One region of the Cryptosporangium arvum DSM 44712 genome, then DNA from elsewhere that is predicted to be linked to it. Evidence: riboswitches for the same ligand, from Rfam matches in the RefSeq annotation. Region 1 holds a riboswitch; each other region holds the start of a gene.
What was found. Region 1 has a riboswitch for cobalamin ahead of CRYAR_RS24135 (CbtB domain-containing protein). Riboswitches for the same ligand answer to the same signal wherever they lie in the genome.
Positions count from the first base shown of each region.

Region 2: it holds a riboswitch for cobalamin, as region 1 does, so the genes downstream of both, cobN (cobaltochelatase subunit CobN) here and CRYAR_RS24135 (CbtB domain-containing protein) in region 1, are expected to answer to the same signal.
Region 3: it holds a riboswitch for cobalamin, as region 1 does, so the genes downstream of both, CRYAR_RS06770 (putative cobaltochelatase) here and CRYAR_RS24135 (CbtB domain-containing protein) in region 1, are expected to answer to the same signal.
Region 4: it holds a riboswitch for cobalamin, as region 1 does, so the genes downstream of both, CRYAR_RS17630 (ribonucleoside-diphosphate reductase subunit alpha) here and CRYAR_RS24135 (CbtB domain-containing protein) in region 1, are expected to answer to the same signal.

Region 1 covers NZ_KK073874.1:5,316,635-5,319,833, reverse strand. The annotation lists gene CRYAR_RS24150 (sensor histidine kinase) at 1-685, opposite strand, end outside; gene CRYAR_RS24145 (DUF6223 family protein) at 840-1,166, shown strand; gene cobF (precorrin-6A synthase (deacetylating)) at 1,176-1,937, shown strand; adenosylcobalamin (AdoCbl) riboswitch at 1,981-2,073, shown strand; gene CRYAR_RS24135 (CbtB domain-containing protein) at 2,119-2,331, shown strand; gene CRYAR_RS24130 (CbtA family protein) at 2,331-3,143, shown strand; gene CRYAR_RS24125 ((2Fe-2S)-binding protein) at 3,146-3,199, shown strand, end outside.
Region 2 covers NZ_KK073874.1:882,974-886,172, reverse strand. The annotation lists gene cobN (cobaltochelatase subunit CobN) at 1-1,808, opposite strand, end outside; cobalamin riboswitch at 1,862-1,985, opposite strand; gene CRYAR_RS04020 (hypothetical protein) at 2,086-3,199, shown strand, end outside.
Region 3 covers NZ_KK073874.1:1,471,770-1,474,968, reverse strand. The annotation lists gene CRYAR_RS06770 (putative cobaltochelatase) at 1-1,860, opposite strand, end outside; cobalamin riboswitch at 1,957-2,083, opposite strand; gene CRYAR_RS06765 (phosphoribosyltransferase) at 2,153-2,821, opposite strand; partial or broken gene CRYAR_RS50610 (LuxR C-terminal-related transcriptional regulator) at 2,863-3,199, opposite strand, start outside.
Region 4 covers NZ_KK073874.1:3,950,056-3,953,254, reverse strand. The annotation lists gene CRYAR_RS17630 (ribonucleoside-diphosphate reductase subunit alpha) at 1-1,610, opposite strand, end outside; cobalamin riboswitch at 1,793-1,993, opposite strand; gene CRYAR_RS17625 (hypothetical protein) at 2,719-3,003, opposite strand; gene CRYAR_RS17620 (RNA polymerase sigma factor) at 3,145-3,199, opposite strand, start outside.

The DNA.
Region 1 (3,199 bases):
CACGCAGCGCCTCCAGCGTCGCGCGCAGTTCGCGGGAGGCCTCGCGGCCGGCGTCCCGGATCGCCAGCATCGGTGCCGGCACCGGCTCGCCGCGCTTCTTCGCGAGGTGGACGGCGGCCTCGGACTGCACGGTGATCACCGAGATCTGGTGGGTCAGCGAGTCGTGCAGCTCGCGCGCGATGTGCAGCCGCTCCTCGTCGGCCCGGCGCCGGGCGATCTCCTCGCGGGTGCGCTCGGCCTCGTCGGCCCGCCGCTCGGCCTGGCGCAGCGCTTCCCCGGCCGCTCCGGCCGCGATCAGCCAGGCCAGCTCGAGCACCCCCCGGGCCTGCGTCAGCGCCGCTCCGGCGCCGTGCACCCCGGAGAGCGACGTGGCCACCGGCAGCGCGACGAGCACGAGGAGGCTCACCCCGGCGGTGACCCGGCGGTGCCCGGCCCGCACTGCCCCGTACACCGCCACCAGGTAGCCGACCGCGAGCACGTCGAACCCGGCCGCGCGGTGGCCGATCGCGCACAGCCCGGCGACGACGAGCACGACGACGGGCGCCCGGCCGCGTGCCGCCAGCACCAGCCCGCCCCCGGCCAGGAACACGTACCCGATCGACGCCCCGGTGCCCTCGGAGAGCCCGGCGAGAACCAGGACGGCCGCGAGCCCGAGGGCGATCGCGGCGTCCCGGACACGGCCCATGCGGGCACTGTAAACCGGCTCCCCGGCCGCGCGGGTCCTGCGCGAGGAGGACCCGGCTACCACGTTCGCAGCAGCGCGAAGCGCCCGCGTCCGCACGACGCGCGACCGGCCGCCGGCGGGACACGATCAGGTCACCAACGACGGAGGAGTTCCCATGGTTCTGGAGTCCACGGTGTACAGCCTCACCACCGGGCGGCTCGTCGCCAGCACCGCGGCCGTGATCGCGCTGGCCGGGGTCGTCCTCGGCGGCGTCGCGCTGGCCAGGGCCGGGCGGCGGGCGTCGGCCGCGGCGCTGGCCACCGGCGGTGCCGGTGCCCTGGCCGGCGCGTTTGTCGTCGCCACCGCGGACGGCGGTCCCGGCAGCGGCAGCGGCATCGTCGGCGGGTTCGTGGCGCTGGTCCTCGGGCTGACCGCGGCGCTGCTCGGTGGTCTGGCCCGGCGCAGGACCCGTACCTGCGCGGTGGACGAACAGCCTGGTTAGGCTCCGCGGGTGCGACACATTCGGGTCATCGGTATCGGCGCGGGCGACCCCGGCCTGCTCACCGTCGAAGCGGTCGACGCGCTGCGCGGCGTCGACGTGTTCCTCGTCCTGGACAAGGGGGAGACGACCGCGGAGCTGACCGCCGCCCGGCAGGCGATCCTGGAGCGGTTCCGCGGAACCGGCGGCTACCGGGTCGTGACGATCGCCGACCCGCCCCGGGACCGCACCGCGGAGGACTACGCGGGGGCGGTCGAGGCCTGGCGTGACGCGCGGTCGGCGGCCGTGGAGCACGCGCTGCGCACCGAGGTGGCCGCGGACGGCACCGCCGGGATCCTGGTCTGGGGCGACCCGGCCCTCTACGACGGCACGATCCGGATGCTCGACACGATCGTCGGCCGCGGGCAGGTCGCGTGCGGCTACGACGTGCTCCCGGGCATCAGCAGCGTGCAGGTGCTGGCCGCGCGGCACCGGATCACGCTGACCCGCACGGCCGGTGCGGTGGTCGTCACCACCGGTCGCCGGGTGGCGAACGGCCACCACGACGGCGACGCCGACCTGGTCGTGATGCTCGACGCGAGCCTCGCGTTCCGCCGGTTCACCGGAGAGGACGCCGAGCTCTACTGGGGCGCCTACCTCGGTGCCCCCGACGAGGTGCTGATCGCGGGGCCGCTGGACGACGTCGCCGACCGGGTGGCCGCGACCCGCGCGGAGTTGCGTGCACAAAAGGGGTGGATCATGGACACCTACCTCATCCGTCGCAAGGAGCGCTAGCTCACGTTGACCGCGGGCCCACGCGGTCCTACGGTTCTCAGAGCGTGGCGGCGCGAGGAAGCTGGTGGAAGTCCAGCACGGTCGCGCCACTGTGATCCGGTCCCGGGCCGGGGAGTCAGATACTGGTGCCGTCACGAGCCCGTTGCAACAGGGGACGCACGATCCCCGGAGGAGGCTCTACGTGACTAGTCCGTCCGTTCGTTCCGCCGCTACCCCGGTGGTGATCTCCGGCTCGCGGGGTGCCGTCTACCTCGGTGCGGCCGTGCTGCTGGCGCTGCTCGCGTACTACTTCATCGGCGTCGACCAGGGCGCCACCTCGGTGTTCGGCAACGACGTGCACGTCCACGAGTACATCCACGACGCGCGTCACTTCCTCGGCTTCCCCTGCCACTGATGGAACTCAAGCTCCTGCTCCGCGGCGCACTCGCCGGCGGGGCCGGTGGCCTGCTGGCGTTCCTGTTCGCGCGCATCTTCGCCGAACCGCAGATCCAGAAGGCGATCGACTACGAGGAGGGCCGGGGCGCCGCCCAGGAGGCCCTCGACAAGGCGGCGGGCCTTCCCGTCCCGGCCGCCGAGGCCGAGGTGTTCAGCCGCACGATCCAGGCGAACGTCGGCATCGGCACCGGCATCATCGTGTTCGGGGTCGCGATGGGGCTGCTGGCCACCGTGATCTACCTGATCTGTCTGGGCCGGGTCGGCACCGTCCGGCCGCGGGTGCTCGCGCTGCTGGTCGCCGGGGGCGCGTTCCTCGGGCTGTTCCTGGTGCCGTGGCTGAAGTACCCGGCCAACCCGCCCGCGGTCGGCGACGACGACACGATCGGAACACGCGGCGGGCTGTACCTCGCGCTGGTGCTGGCGTCGCTGGTGATCCTCGGTGCGTCGGTCTGGCTCGGGCAGCGGCTGGCGGCCCGGTTCGGCAACTGGAACGCGACCCTGCTCGCCGGCGGCGTGTACGTGGTGGCGGTGACGGTGGTGCTGCTGCTGCTCCCGACGATCGCCGAGATGCCCGAACCGCTGCGTGACCCGGGCGGTCGGATCGTCTACCCGGCGTTCCCCGCCGACGTGCTGGCGTCCTTCCGCCTCTACTCGGTGGGCGCGCAGGCCCTCCTCTGGGGCACGTTCGGCCTGGTCTTCGGGCCGCTGGCCGAGCGGGTGCTGCTCGGCGAACCGGCGCCGGCCACGGCCGGCGACGCGGTGCCCGCCTGACGGTGACCGACCGCGACCGCGGGTCCGGGCTCGACGAGCTCGGGCCCGCTTTCGCG
Region 2 (3,199 bases), 4.4 Mb from region 1:
TGCGCGCGGATCGCGGGCAGCTTGGCCGGGTCCAGGGCGGCGATGTTCGCGTGTTCGTCGAGCAGCTGCTCGAGCCGGGCGATGTCGCCGTAACTGTCGGCCCGCGCCATCGGGGGCACCAGGTGATCCACGAGCGTTGCGTGCGTGCGCCGCTTGGCCTGCGTGCCCTCGCCCGGGTCGTTGACCAGGAACGGGTAGATCAGCGGCAGGTCACCGAGCGCGGCGTCGGAGCCGTCGGCGGCCGACATCCCGACGGTCTTGCCGGGCAGCCACTCCAAGTTGCCGTGCTTGCCCAGGTGGACGACGGCGTCGGCGTGGAACTCGGCGGCCAGCCAGCGGTAGGCGGCCAGGTAGTGGTGGCTCGGCGGGAGGTCGGGGTCGTGGTAGATCGCGACCGGGTTCTCGCCGAATCCGCGCGGCGGCTGGATCATCACGACGACGTTCTCGCCGCGCAGCGCGGCCAGCACGATGTCTCCCTCGTGGACGTAGAGCTCCCCGGGGGGCGGGCCCCAGTGGCGCTCCATCGCCTCGCGGAGTTTCTCGTCGAGCGAGTCGAAGTACTTTTTGTAGGTCTCCGCGGGGATCCGTACCGGGTTCGCGGCGAGCTGCTCCTCGGTGAGCCAGGCGGTGTCGTGGCCGCCGGCTTTGATCAGCGCGTGGATGAGGGCGTCGCCGTCCTGGGCCTCGACGCCGGGGAGGTCCCCGACCTCGTAGCCGGCGTCCGCCAACGCCTGCAGGAGCTTCACCGCGGACTTCGGGGTGTCCAGGCCGACCGCGTTGCCGACCCGGGCGTGCTTGGTGGGATAGGCGCTGAGCATGAGCGCGATGCGCTTCTTCTCCGGCGCGATGTGGCGCAGGATGCCGTGCTTGACCGCGATGCCGGCCACCCGGGCGGCGCGCTCGGGGTCGGCGACGTAGACGGTGAGGCCGTCGGCGTCGATCTCCTTGAACGAGAACGGCACCGTGATGATCCGGCCGTCGAACTCCGGGATCGCGACCTGGGTGGCGTTGTCGAGCGGAGAGAGCCCGTCGTCGTTGGCGTCCCAGGTGGCGCGGCTGCTGGTGAGGCAGAGTCCCTGCAGGATCGGGACGTCGAGCGCGGCGAGCGCGCCCACGTCCCAGGCGTCGTCGTCGCCGCCCGCGCTGACCGTGGCGGGTTTGGTGCCGCCGGCCGCGAGCACGGTGACGACGAGGGCGTCCGCGGTGCGCAGCGTCGTCAGCAGCTCGGCGGGCGCGGTGCGCAGCGAGGCGCAGAAGATCGGCAGGGCCCGGCCACCGGCGTCCTCGATCGCGCCGGACAGCGCTTCGACGAACGCGGTGTTCCCGGCGATGTGGTGGGCCCGGTAGTAGAGCACCGCGATGGTCGGCCCGTCGCCCCGGGATTCGCGTTCCAGAACGCCCCAGGTGGGCATTTCCGCAGGGGGTTCGAAGCCGAGGCCGGTGAGCAGGACGGTGTCGCTGAGGAAGTTGTGAAGCTGCTGGAGATTCGCCGCCCCGCCTTGCGCGAGGTACGCGTGCGCCTCCGCCGCGGCTCCCATCGGCACCGTCGAGAGCTGCATGAGGTCCGCGTCCGGCGCGATCTCCCCGCCCAGCACGATCACCGGCAACGGCCCGGCCAGCAGCGCGTCGAGCCCTTCCTCCCAGGCCCTGCGCCCGCCGAGGATCCGGACGACGACCAGGTCCACACCGTCGGTGAGGCCGGGCAGGTCGTCGACGCCGGTCCGGGCCGGGTTCGCGAGCCGGTACGAGGCTCCGCTCGCCCGGGCCGAGAGCAGGTCGGTGTCCGACGTCGAGAGCAGCAAGATCACGCGGGGCGTCCTCACTCGGGGTCCGCGCCCCGGGTCGTGGTCAGCGGTACCTGGAGTCTCCTGGCTCCCGGATCGACACTCCCCTGCTGCCTTCCCGCGCTGATGCAGTGGCTGAAGATGCAGGCTCGCTCCCCGGTGACAGTGGCGGGACCGCGCCGGATTCACACCGGCTTCCTCCACCTGACACCGCTCATGGCCTTTCAACACTGGTGATCAGGGTCGCAATCGTCAAGTGGGCCCAAGGGGGATCACCGGAGCGACACGTAGCATCCGGGCTATGCCCACCGCCGTGCCCTTCCGCCAGGCTGCCGACAGCTGCCCAGGCGCGTTGCAGGTGCACGAGGCGGCCGACGGCGGCCTGGCACGGGTGCGGATCCCCGGCGGTGTGGTGAGCCTCACCCAGTGGCGTGCGTTGCGCGACTTCGCCCCACTGGAGCTCACATCTCGGGCGAATCTGCAGATCAGGGGCGTCACGGATCCGGACGCGCTGGCCTCGCGGCTGGCCGACGCCGGCCTGCTGCCCTCGGCCACGCACGAGCGGGTACGCAACGTCGTCGCGTCGCCGCTGGGAGGGCTCGGTGCGGTGGTATCCGCGCTCGACCGGGCGCTCTGCGCATCCCCGGAACTGGCCGACCTGCCCGGCCGGTTCCTGTTCGCGATCGACACCGATCGGGACGTGGTCTCGTTGCGCGCCGACGTGACCGTCCTGCTCGGCTCCGAGCCGGTGCCGGTGCTGCTGGCCGGCGTCGACAGCGGGCTGCGGGTCCGGGCCGACCAGGCCGTTCCGGCCCTGATCGCCGCCGCGCGGTGCTTCCTGCTGGAGCGCGTCGCTCAGGCCTCCAAGGCCTGGCGTCTGTCCGAGCTCGACGACGCCGTGGCGCGGGTCGCCGGCCGGATGCGGTCGGCGCTGGCCTGCGACCTGGTCGAACCCTCCGCTCTTCCGTCGCACCGCGGCGCCGACCCGATCGGTGTACTCGCGGGGGCGCTGGGGGTGGTGGTGCCCCTGGGGCGGCTCACCGCAACCCAGATGGACGCGATCGCCGGGGTGGCGCGGGGCGAGATCATCGTCACGCCGTGGCGGGGGGTGGTGCTGCCGGGCGTGGGGGCGGAGGCGCTGACTCCGCTGGCCGAGGCGGGGCTGGTCACCGATCCCGCGTCGGCCTGGGCGAGCGCGTCGGCCTGCACGGGTCTCCCCGGGTGCGCCAAGTCACGCGCCGACGTCCGGGCCGACGCGGGGACGGCGCTCCTCCACCCCGGTGAACTGCTTCCCGTGCACTTCGCGGGGTGCGAGCGGCGGTGCGGGCACCCGGCCGGCGTCCATGTGGACGTTCTGGCCACCGCGGACGGATACCAGGTCGACGGCGAACCCGTCGGTGTCGACGAGCTACCCG
Region 3 (3,199 bases), 3.8 Mb from region 1:
CTTCAGGACCTCGGCCGACTTGACGAGCCCCTGGGCGAGCGGGGTCCGGCCGCCGGTCGGAAGCTCCTCGAGGCGGCGCGCGGCCACTTCGACGCTGCCGGTGGGCGGTAGCGCGAGCGTCGCGGTGTCCCGCCGGAACGTCACCAGGCCGACGGTGTCGCGACGCTGGTAGGCGTCGAGCAGTAACGACAGCACCGCGCCCTTGACCGCGGCCATCCGCTGCCGCGCGGCCATCGAACCGGACGCGTCGACGCAGAACAGGATCGTGTTGCTCTCCCGACCGCGGCGGACGGCGGCGCGCAGGTCCTGCTTCTCGAGCCGGAGGCCGGCGGTGCGTCCGCGGGCTTTCTGGTGCGGCGCCGCCGCCAGCAACGTCGCGATCAGGTGGACGTCGGTCACCGGGCCGTCGGTGCGGGTGGAGCGCACCACGCGGCCGCGGCGGGCCTCGGCCTGCGAGCGGCGGCCGGAGGCGTCGGACTGGGAGCGCCCGATGCCGGGCACGGTGAGCAGCTTGGTGCGGTACGGGTTGGTGGCGCGGACCGCGGCTTGTTCGGCGGCGGCGAGCCGGCGCGGCCGATCGTCGGTGTCGTCGTCGGCGGCCCGGTCGGCCGGGGCTTGCGGTCCGGACGGAGGCGGGCCGTCGTGCGGTGCGCTCGGGGCCGCGTCGGGCTGACGCCGGTCGGGGCCGCCCTGGTTCGCGTCGGCCTCGGTCGCGTCGCTGTCGGTCGCGTCGCCGTCGGCTTGACCACCGTGGTCCGGGTCGTCGTCGTCCGGGCCGCCGTCGTCCGGGCCGCCGGGGTCGTCCGGCCCGCGGCCCGGGTCGTCGTCGGGGTCGTCGTCCGGGTCGTTGTCGGCGGCTTCCTGCAGGGCCTTGTCGAGCTGGTCCTGGTCGAGGCCGGGAGCGTCGAACGGGTTGCGCCGGCGGCGGTGCGGCAGGGCCAGCTCGGCGGCGCTCCGGATGTCGTCGTCGGTGACGTGGTCACGCGCGTGCCAGGCGGCCAGCGCGACGGCCGTCCGCGCGGTGACGAGGTCGGCCCGGAGCCCGTCCACGTCGAAGGCGGCGCACACCGCACTGATCCGGCGCAGGGCGGCGTCGCTCAGCACGACGTCGGCCAGCCGGGCGCGCGCCTCGACGATGTGGCCCGCCAGTTCCGCGTCGTGCTCGGCCCACCGGGCCGCGAAGCCCTCCGGGTCGGCCTCGTAGGCCAGCCGGCGGCGCACGACCTCGGCCCGTTCCGCGGGGTCGCGGCTGGCGGTGACCTCCACCGTGAGCCCGAACCGGTCGAGCAACTGCGGGCGGAGCTCGCCCTCCTCCGGGTTCATCGTGCCGACCAGCAGGAACCGGGCCGCGTGCCGCACCGAGACGCCGTCGCGCTCGACGTACGCGCGGCCCATGCCGGCCGCGTCGAGCAGCGTGTCGACCAGGTGGTCGGCGAGCAGGTTGACCTCGTCGACGTAGAGCACGCCCCGGTGCGCGGCCGCGAGCAGCCCGGGCTGGTAGGCCCGCACGCCTTCGGTGAGCGCCCGCTCGAGGTCGAGCGCACCCACCAGCCGGTCCTCGGTGGCACCCACCGGCAACTCCACCAGCCGGGCGGGCCGGCTCTCGGCGGTCACGTCGGCGTGGGGGCCATCCGGGCACTGGGGGTCCGGAGAGGCGGGGTCGCAGGCGAAGCGGCAGCCGGCCACCACCGTGACCGGTGGGAGCAGGGCGTGCAGCGCCCGGACCACCGTCGACTTCGCGGTGCCCTTCTCGCCCCGGGCGAGCACACCGCCGATTGCCGGCGAAACGGCGTTGAGCGTCAACGCCAAGCGCAGGTCGTCCAGCCCGACGACCGCGGAGAACGGATAGGGCGGAGTCACCCGCCGATCACGCACGAGGGCATGCCAGGATCCTTCCCGCGGGTGTCCGCGCCCGCGTGTGCGATGGCCTGCGAGCAGGCTCGCAGGGAGCGGACGCAGTGTCCTGGCTCCCGGATCGAAGCGTGTCCTCGGCCTTCCAGCCGTTACCGGCCGTGACCGTTGAGTGAGGTCGGCTCCCCGGTGACAGTGGCGGGACCGCGCCGGATTCTCACCGGTCTTCCTGCCCTCCGCTCGCGGTAACTCTGACTCACCACGCGCCCGCCGTCAAAGGCGCGAGACGTGCGTCACCGCCTCAGAGCCGCAGCGACGCGGACTCACGCCGGGCCGCGGCCAGCTCCGCTTCCACCTCCTCGTCGGTGAGCTGCGGGAACGAACGGTAGTGGTACCCGACGGCCCGGAACTCCGGCGGCGCGGCGACGCACACCACCGCGTCGGCCTCGGCGCCGAGCATCGCCACCGCCTGCGGCGCGCACACCGGTGCCGCGAACACCAGGTGGCCGGGCCGCAGCACGCGCAGTGACCGCAGCGCGGCCCGCGCGGTGGCCCCGGTCGCGAGCCCGTCGTCCACCACGACCACGGTGCGCCCCGTCACCACCGGCGCCGGCCGTCCGTCGCGGTACCGCTCGGTGCGACGCACCGCCTCGGCGCGCTCGCGCTCCACGTCGGGCTCGAGTTCCTCCAGCGTGAGGCCCACCTGACCGAGCAGTCCCCGGTCGAAGAGCGCCGGCCCGTCCACGGTGACCGCCCCGACGGCCAGCTCGCGGTGCCACGGCACCCCGATCTTCCGCGCGACGACGACGTCCAACTCGCCGTGGACCGCGGCGGCCACGGTGCGTGCGATCGGAACACCACCGCGCGGCAGCCCCAGCACGAGTGGCACCTCGTGCTCCTTGAGATGGTCGGCCACGGCGACCGCCAGCGCACGGCCCGCCTCGGCCCGATCAGCGAAGTAGTCCGACATATGACACCTCCGGATACCGGTGATTACCCGGCTTCCCCAGGTCACACGCCTCCGAGACCACGTTCCCGAGCCAGGAGCAACGCCTCCGCCCGGCTTGGCACCCCGAGCTTCGTCAGCATGTTGGCGACGTGGTTCCGCACGGTTTTCGGACTCAGGACCAGCCGCCGCGAGATCGTCGTGTTGTCGTACCCCCGGGCCACCAGGTCGAGCACCTCGCGCTCACGGTCGGTGAGTTCGGGGAACGGCACCGGCCCGGCGGTGCGGGCGCCGGACAGGTAGCTGATCGCCCGCGCGGCGACCTGCGGACCGAGAATGACCTCGCCGTTCGCGACCGCCCGAACGGCCCGCTCGACCTCGGCCGGCGTCGCTCCTTTGAGC
Region 4 (3,199 bases), 1.4 Mb from region 1:
GAGGCCTCGAGTGCGGTGAGGTAGATCTCCTCGGCGATCTTCGTGGACAGCGCTTTGGCGTCCGCTCCGTCGAACGGGAGCCGCAGGGCGAAGAACACGTCCTGCAGCCCCATCACGCCGAGGCCGACCGGGCGCCAGCGCGGGTTGCTCGCCGCGGCCTGCGGGGTCGGATAGAAGTTGATGTCGATCACGCGGTCCAGGAAGACCACCGCGGTGCGCACCGTCGCGCGCAGCTTCTCCCAGTCCAGGTCCGTGCCCGCGACGTGCGCGGCGAGGTTGACCGAACCGAGGTTGCAGACGGCGGTCTCGTCGTCGCTGGAGACCTCGATGATCTCGGTGCAGAGGTTGGAGAGGTGGACGACGTTTTTCTTGTCGGCGGTCTGGTTCGCGAGGCGGTTGGAGGCGTCTTTGAACGTCATCCAGCCGTTGCCGGTCTGGGCGAGCGTGCGCATCATCTTGCCGTACAGGTCGCGGGCCTTGATTTTCCGGACTTCGCGGCCGGCCTGCTCGGCGGCCTCGTAGGCCCGCTCGAAGTCCTCGCCCCACAGATCGGGGAAGTCCGGGAACTCGTCGGGGTCGAACAGCGACCACAGGCCGTCTTCCTCGACCCGGCGCATGAACAGGTCCGGGATCCAGTTCGCGAGGTTGAGGTTGTGGGTCCGGCGGGCGTCCTCGCCGGTGTTGTCGCGCAGCTCGAGGAACTCCTCGATGTCGGGGTGCCACGGCTCGAGGTAGACGCAGGCCGCGCCCTTGCGTCGGCCGCCCTGGTTGACCGCCGCCACCGAGGCGTCGAGCGTGCGCAGGAACGGGACGATGCCGTTGGACTGGCCGTTCGTCCCGCGGATCAGCGCACCGCGGCCGCGGACGCGGGAGAACCCGATACCGATGCCCCCGGCGAACTTGCTCAGGTTCGCCACCTGCGCGTACCGCTGGTAGATCGAGTCCAGTTCGTCCTTCGGCGAGTCGACCAGGTAGCAGCTCGACATCTGGGTGTGACGGGTGCCGGAGTTGAACAGGGTCGGCGAGCTCGGCAGGTACGCGAGGCTCGCGAGCAGCCGGTAGAAGCCGATGGCTTCCTTGGCGGTGGTGCTCAGGCCGCAGGCGACCCGCAACAGCCAGTACTGCGGAGTCTCGACGACCAGCCGGGCGTGGGGGTGGCGCAGCAGGTACCGGTCGGCCACCGTCCGCAGGCCGAAGTACTCGAAGCGCAGGTCGTTGGACTCGTCGATCGCGTCGTCGAGCTTACGGGCGTTCTTCTTGACGAACGCGGCGGTCTCGTCGCCGATCAGGCCCTGTTCGTGGCCCAGCGCGATCGACTGGCTGAAGGACGCGATGCCCTGCCCGCGGACCTCTTTGTCGAGGTAGCCGGCGAGGAGGCGGGCGGCGAGACGGGAGTACTGCGGCTCCTCGCCGATCATCTCGGCCGCGGTCTGGATGCTGAGCTGGTCGAGCTCGGCCGTGGTCGCACCGTCGTAGAGACCGCTGATCGTCTTCGTCGCGACCCGCAGCGGATCGACGTCGGTGAGGTCGTCGGCCCAGCGCTCCACGGCTTTGACGATCTTGTTGACGTCCACCGGCTCGGCGTCGCCGTTGCGCTTGGTGACGTGCATCTGGGGCCTGCGCTGGACCGGTGTCTCCGGCGCGACCTCGGCGGTTGTCACAACTCTCTCCTCGCGAGTAAGTCCTCCTGAGGACACGCGAGAACAGACACCATCGGCGCACAACGGCGTGCGGAGCTGGCATCAGCCGTCCCGCGCGGCCTCCGACCGCCGGACCGATACCGGTCCGGCGCGCTGGCAGGTCTTCGGACTCGTGGGCTGTTTCCGGCCGGCCGGAGCCGGACGGGCGTTCCTACTGGCCGTCGCTTCCCAGGCCGTGGCCGGCCCAGTGCTTGATTGACGGCGGTCGTTCCCACTCACCGCTGCGGGGCAGTCCCGGATTCCCACCGGGTTCCCTGTTGCCACGACCGTCCTGGCGGGACGGCCGAACCAGCTGCGCTCGCCACCATATCTAGGTACGCCACAGAAGTCACACACAACATCTCGTGTCGGCGTTTCGCACACGCGTCACCACGGTGAGTGGGGAGGCGGCCGAGGTTCACTCCCGGTAGGACGAGCGTGCCGCCGACCACCGGAACGGAAATCGTCCGGTGACCCCGGCCACCGAGGGAAACCTTCGTGGACCGCTCGTCGGTGACGAGCCCGGTGACGGCAGCCGTGTCGCTGCCGTGCTTCTCCGCGGAGAAGTCGTAGAAGACCGTGCGCGCCAGCCGCAGGAGTTCGCCGGAGCCGAGGTCGACCGTGACCGTTGGCCGCCACGCGTGGGCATCGACCAGCGGAGGAACCCCGGGTCGGTCACCGCACCGAGCGAAGTCACCCGGCGATACCGAGGGTTGCGGCCGGTCCGTTCGCGTCGAGACGCCGCTCGGCACGCGCGTGGCGTCGACGGTCACGCCGGCCGCTCGTCGGGCCGGTGTCGCTCCGACGCGCAGAGTGAGCGTGCCCGGCTGTGCCGTCACGCCGTTGGGCAGGACGAAGACCCCGTCACGCACTACCGCAGGCTCGCCGTGATCAGTCGTCGGGTAGCGCAGCGCACGGTCCAGGACGTCGAGGGTCGGCACGTCCGGGTCGACCGTTCCCGCCACCGTTCCGAATCGGGAGGCGTAGGTCAGTACGGCGCTCCCGCCGGCAGCGGGTGAGAGGGACACCGTCTCGGGTGTCAGCTCACAGAACCGAGGCACGTTCCGGCTCCGAACACCACCATGGTCGCCCCCCGCGCCGCTGCGGTGAACAACGGGGTGCCGACAGTGGTGGGCGCGGCGGCCTGGCGACACCGGTTCACGTCATCGGCGGAGGCGCCCGTGCGGACGTGGTACCTCTGCTCCACGGGTGGCGCTTTCAGGTTCGCCGGAACATCCGGGCCGGCGGGCGCTGCCGTTGCTTGCGCCAGGTCCACGCCGTCGGGTGCGGTGTTCGGCTGCAGCGCGCCGGCCAGCATCTTCACCGCGAAGACCGCGGCCGCCGCACCGACTCCGGCCGCGACCGTCAGGCCGGACCGACGGCGTGGAGGTTGCATCAGCGCCTCGTGCACACGGCGGCGCGCCGCAGCGCGAACCGCTGCGGGAGGCGGGGGAAGTCGCCTGAGTCAGTCATCTCGCTCCTGGGCCGTCATCCGGTTGAGTCGCCCGCGTGCCCTGGCC